Regions from separate parts of the Priestia sp. TSO9 genome, predicted to be linked through region 2. Evidence: riboswitches for the same ligand, from Rfam matches in the RefSeq annotation. Region 2 holds a riboswitch; the other holds the start of a gene.
What was found. A riboswitch is a leader RNA that binds a small molecule or an ion and turns the genes downstream of it on or off. The one in region 2 is predicted to bind preQ1.

Region 1: it holds a riboswitch for preQ1, as region 2 does, so the genes downstream of both, LJC66_RS02320 (QueT transporter family protein) here and queC (7-cyano-7-deazaguanine synthase QueC) in region 2, are expected to answer to the same signal.

Annotation. Positions count from the first base shown of each region.
Region 1 is NZ_JAJEKD010000008.1:25,814-28,984, forward strand. It holds gene LJC66_RS02310 (YitT family protein) at 115-981, opposite strand; gene LJC66_RS02315 (Lrp/AsnC family transcriptional regulator) at 1,364-1,774, opposite strand; PreQ1 riboswitch class I at 1,971-2,015, shown strand; gene LJC66_RS02320 (QueT transporter family protein) at 2,025-2,513, shown strand; gene LJC66_RS02325 (hypothetical protein) at 2,950-3,171, shown strand, end outside.
Region 2 is NZ_JAJEKD010000009.1:662,358-665,528, reverse strand. It holds gene queE (7-carboxy-7-deazaguanine synthase QueE) at 1-158, opposite strand, end outside; gene queD (6-carboxytetrahydropterin synthase QueD) at 151-591, opposite strand; gene queC (7-cyano-7-deazaguanine synthase QueC) at 591-1,256, opposite strand; PreQ1 riboswitch class I at 1,487-1,530, opposite strand; gene LJC66_RS06075 (GerAB/ArcD/ProY family transporter) at 1,601-2,722, opposite strand; gene LJC66_RS06070 (hypothetical protein) at 2,749-2,985, opposite strand; gene LJC66_RS06065 (Ger(x)C family spore germination protein) at 2,997-3,171, opposite strand, start outside.

The sequences.
Region 1 (3,171 bases), on a different contig from region 2:
TATTTACGGTCGTTACAGGAGCAATTGCGTTAGGGTCAGTTTACTTTTTAGCAGGTATCTTTTCGTTTTTCTTAACGGTTTTTTCATAAAAAAATCCACCAAGAGGTGGATTTTTTATTTAGCAGCGGCTTTTGTTTCATGAGGCGAATTGCCGATAAATCCAAATTTTCCGCCGACAACTTCTTTTACTTCGTGGATGACAATAAAAGAATTCGGGTCAATTTGCTGGATTTTCTTTTTAATTTTTAATAACTCGTTCTTTTTAATAACAACGTAAATAATACGTTTATCTTTGTTGGCGTAGTAGCCGTATCCGTAAAAGATGGTGGCTGCATTTCCAAATTCACTGGTGATGACTTGCGCTATGTCTTTATATTGATCGGACATAATCGTCATTGCTTTTTTGTTGTGGAAACCTTCGATAACGACATCTACGATTTTGGCACAAAGATAGACGAATATAAAAGTATAGAGCATGTTATTGACGCCAATAGCGAAAACCGATGCTAAAATAATGACACTGTCCATATAGAACATGCTTTTAGAGATATTATAGCCTTTTGTATAGTTTAATAAATAAGCTAAAAGCGTTGTTCCACCAGTCGATCCATCTGCGATAAAAATGAGAGCAAGTCCTGTTCCCATTAGTAAAGCCCCGAATACAATTCCTAAAATCATGTCGTGAACGTGAAAAGGAATATAGCTGACTAGACCGAGGAAAACGGACGTCATGACGGCTCCTAGAATCGTATAAAGAATCGTTTTTTTTGTTAGAAATTTATAGGCTAAGGCAATAAATATAAGGTTTACAAGAAATGTGCTGATACTTGTAGGGATATGAAATAAATAATATAAAACAAGAGCAATACCAACAGTACTTCCGTCACCTAATTTATTTGGAATGACGAAAAAATCAATGGATGCAGCAACTAAAAGTGCGCCGACGATAATTAAGATGATGTCTTTATAGATTGTTTTCAATATGCAAACCTCCTTGATTATTAGGATATTTTCATGTTTAATCTTGTTTTTACTAGTGTTTCACAAATGATAAAATAAAAAACGTCTTAGAAATTGTCTAGTTATAAAACTGATCAACTTCTAAGACGAAGAATTACGATACGTGTATAGGTCTTAATCCGACTTTTCTATGCTTCGATGTCACCGATTATATAAACCTCTGACCGCTATGTCAACGCTGTGAGAGATGTTCAACTTTTCAAAAAATAGAAGGCGGTTTCCTACATAAAAAAAGAATCCTTTGCGATGACGCAAAGGATTTTCAAATTTATTGGAATAGGGGGAATACGTTATTAGGATTACCATTTTCATAAATTAATATACCTTTATTTTTTAAAAAGATTTATTTGTTAATGACGATTGAAAGTTTGTAATTCACATGCTGATTTAGCTCTGTCAAAAAATCATTTAGTTCTTCATTTGAATGAAATTTGCATTCTAGTAAATAGCAGCCATCGCCGCTGATTTTAAAGTTGTTGATAACGTACTCCTGCTGACTTTCTAAAAATGTAAGGTAGGGGTGGTGATGAATGCTCTGCGTATAGATATTTAAAAATGCATGGATGGTGTAGCCGAGTTTTCGTTCATCAATGTTAATTGTATAGCCTTTGATAATCCCTTCATCTTCTAACTTTAATACTCTAGCAGAAGCGGCTTGTCCGGTTAAATGCACTTTTTCTCCTAATTCTTTCATCTTTATACGTCCATTTTTTGATAGCTCTTCTAGTATGCGCTTATCTGTATTATCTAACATAGCTACAAATCCTTTCGTATTTCAAATCAAAAGGGTTAACTACTTGATGTCACCTATGTATACTGATACGTCTTCTATTTTATACTAAAGAAAAGTAAGAAAAAAGAGCAGTCAATATGCAAGGTATAGAAACCGGCAGTAGTTTGTAAACAGCTAGATTGACGAAAGCTTAAGCATGCTGTATGATTCTTTGAGTGTTTACGTGGTTCGTAACCATCCCACGTTAAAAAACTAAGGAGAGAATAGTAAGATGAATATAAGAACACTTTGCGTCAACGGTCTTTTAGCTGCTATGTATATTGCTGTCAGCATGCTAATCCAGCCGTTTGGCTTCACCAATATCCAATTTCGTATATCGGAAATGTTCAATCACTTAATTGTGTTTAATAAAAAGTACGTGTACGGCATTGTGCTAGGAGTATTTCTGACGAATTTGTTTTTTTCACCAATGGTCGCTTATGATCTGGTGTTTGGGGTAGGACAATCCGTGCTATCATTACTCATTACCATTTTTTCTATGCGCTACATTAAAAATATATGGGCTCGTATGCTTGTTAATACACTTGTATTTACGTTCACGATGTTTATTATTGCTTTTGAGCTGCACCTAGCATTTGACTTGCCATTTTTCTTTACGTGGCTAACAACAGCCGTTGGTGAGTTTGTTGTTATGCTTGTTGGAGCACCAATTATGGCAGCAATTAATAAACGTGTACAATTTAATAAGCTAGTTGGATAAAAAAGATGTGGCTGTGATAAATCTCACAGCCACATCTTTTTTTCTTTGTTATTCTATAAGTGTAGTGATAAACCCCTTATTATTGAAGAGCTTTTCACGCATGGACAAATTACCCATATCTAGCATGTGAAAAGAGCAGGTCGCGTTTGCGATCTGCTCTTTTTGCGTAAGGCAATAGGAAGTATTCGGTTAGATTATTTTGAAAGAAGGAGTGACAAATCTCACAGCACATTCTTTTTTCTTTTGTTACGATATACATATAGTTGGCAAACTCCTTATCGAAAAGTTTTTCGCACAACAACACATTACCTATGCGTAGCAATTAAAAAAGCAGACCGATAACGGTTTGCTTTTTTAATTGTATTTTTTACCATTAAATAACTTTTTTGAGTTATAATTGTAAAATAACCTTTGTTACTAGAGAAGGGATTGTTTTTTGAATAGGAAGTTAGCAATTCTTGTTTTATTAGCGTTAGCCATCTTATTTGCCGGCTGTTCAAAAGAAGAAGATAACGTTCCTTTAAGAGAACTAGAAAAGATAAGTATTAACGTAATCAAAGAACAAAAAATGAAGCAAGGAATTTCATATGAAATGGAATTGGTAAACAAGAGCGATTTGACCATTAAACAAAACAATGTATTTTTATCCTATCCTTTA
Region 2 (3,171 bases):
TTTTTAGCTGATCCATCCCACGTAAAAGCTGAATCACACCAGCTGCAGGAATAATCACAGCCTGCGGTACGAACAAACATCGTCTTACGTCCTACAACCATTCCTTCCCCTTGAATCGTTGGTCCGAATATTTCAAGTACTGGAATTGTATTAGCCACGTTTTTTCACCTTCTTTGGGCGGTAAACTACGTAACTTGTCGGCGTTTCCCGCACGAATACTTGTACGCAAGAAGGCTTATTTGGTAGTGTGTCTAGATATTCTTGAACCAACTCATAAATTTTACGAGCAACAACTTCAGTTGTAGGAAAATCATTTGGATTTTCTTCGTTAAAGATAGAATGATCGTTCAATAATGTATGATCAAATTGACCAGAAACAATTTTTTTCAATAGCGCAAAGTTTACTAAAAAGCCCGCTTCGTCTAATGTATCTCCGGCAACAGTTAGATTTACAAAATACGTATGTCCATGGACTTGACGGCATTTACCTGCTTCTGTGTGAGGAACAAAATGTGCCGCAGCAAACTGCATATCTTTGTTCAGTTCATATTCATAGTTATGAAATACTTGAGGATACATTTGTTGCAACATTATTTCTCTCCTCCTTCTTTTGTTTGCAGGTATTGATCTAACCCGCGTTTTCGCAATTGACATGCAGGACATTCGCCGCATCCGTCAGCAACAATACCGTTGTAGCACGTTAATGTTTTTTCACGCACATATTCAAGCGCTCCTAGCTCATCCGCTAACGCCCACGTTTCTGCTTTATCAATCCACATAAGCGGCGTGTGAATCACAAACTCAAAGTCCATTGATAAATTAAGCGTGACGTTTAACGATTTCACAAATACGTCTCGACAGTCTGGATATCCCGAAAAATCAGTTTCACAAACGCCTGTTACGATATGACGGCCTCCGCTGTTTTTAGCCAGCACGGATGCAAATGATAAAAATAACAGATTGCGGCCGTCCACAAACGTTGTAGGCAACTCTCCTTCTTTTTGCTCGATCTCAATATCATCTCGCGTTAAGGCATTTGGTGCTAATTGATTTAAAAGTGACATATCTAGTACGGTATGCTTCACACCTAAATCAGCTGCGATAGCTTTTGCTACCTCTATCTCTTGGCTATGACGCTGACCGTATTGAAAAGTAACCGTTTCTACTTCTTTAAAGTTTTTCAAAGCCCAAAATAGACATGTTGTGCTATCTTGACCTCCGCTAAATACAACAATCGCTTTTTCATTTTTCATCATTACTGTTCGTCTCCTTTTTGATTGAAATCAAAAGAAGAAGAAACTTTATTGAACCGTTCGTTCCCTTTGTGACTAATTTTATAACACAAAAAAGAGACTGCTCTTTTCCAGCAATCTCCCTAAAAAGCAACTAAGATACACGTCCTCGCCAGCATACACGTCACAAAGACGTGTTGATAGAAAAGCACGTGAAAGAAGACACGCTAAAACCGTGTCTTTTGTCATCAACGATGATCTTAGTTTTTTATAGAGGGAGTTTTCGAACCTCTCCCGTACGTATACAAACGTGTACGGCGTTTCTTCTTGAATTGTCATCGTATTATACCACATGCTTATAAATAATGCTATGTTTGTTGGCTTCTATCGCCTTTAGCTGCCTTATGTTTCTTTATATAAGAAAGCGCAATAAACAACAACGGAAAACAGACGCTTAGTACAAATAAATAAAACGGCCAGTAATATTTTTCAAAATAATTGAAGTACGCTGTATTAGGAATAATGTAATACGCCACGCCTGTAATAATTAGACCTAAAGGAAAGCTTAAAAAATTGCGCACCCGTAAATTACACAATTGGACGATACTTAACTGAATAGCATAGAACACAATAACAACTTTGAAAAAGATAGATAACATCCAAATAATAGCTACTAATACTTCAACATGCTGAATCGTTGCACCTAACGAAATCATTTTTCCTAATAAATAAACTGGGTAGCTGTGCATCGACGCAATATTCGCACCAAGAGCTAATATACAAGCCGCAACTGCAATCGTAATCGTCAAACCCGATGCGACAGTGCCGATAACAAACATTCTTTTTACCTTTTTGCCATCTTTTATATGAGGCGTAATCATTAGCACAAAAATCAATTCCATAAACGGATTTCCTAAGAAATACGTGGTCCCTAACACTAAATCAGCCATGCGGAATTCAAACAAAGGGTAAAGACGATCAATTTTCATCTGAGGAACATTTAAAACAATTAACAATAAAAAGGGGACCACAATCCACGGCAAAAAGATTTCCGCGGTTCTCGCTACCACTTCAATACCTAGATACCCTCCGTATATAACAGCTAAAAGAACAAGGGCATGAATCCACGTAGGCAGCGTTTCAGGGACAATTTGAGTGGTCATAAATGTACTGATGTCTCGAAGCGAAAACGTAGATTGAATGAACATAAAGAAAATGTAAATAAGAGAAATACACGTTCCGGCATAAGGACCTAGCGCTTGTTTAGCTATTTGAATGAACGTTTGTTGAGGGTAACGCTGAATCAGCCATAAAAGCACCGCAACGATTAAAAGTGCAAAGCCAATAGCAAGCACACCGCAAAACCACGCATTTTGTCTATTCGTCTCTAATAACGTAGCCGGAACTGCCAAGATGGCGCTTCCGATACAAAAAACATAAATTAAAAAAAGAAATTGTTTTGGACTAATAAATTCCTTTATTTGCATCATACACACCTTCTCTCCTACATGCTTGCTCACGTGAATAACAAATGATGAATGGTTCTAGTAAGAGGCTTAATTACTGCCTCTAAAAAGTACAGAGGCGTAGGAACTTCTTTACGGAGTGTAATCGATCCCCAAAAGAATAGACCCAAACCTATAAGACAAAGGTAGACGACTATTTCACGATAATACTTTTCCTTTCGGAAGTTGATCATTGTTTTTTTAGTCAAATAAGCAAGCAGTACAAGTAAGGCGATAAATCCCTCCATTTTCTTTCTCCTTAATGCTTCATTTGCTTCATATATGAGTTATTTAACGTGCCTAAGCGACGGATTTGAACTTTTGCATCTAAATCGACGGTTAAATCCTCTGCGTAAATTCTGTTCCAGTCTCTTTTCATTTTGTACCATTTCTTTACATCTTGTCTGTAAAACGCTTCGCCGAAACCAAAGATA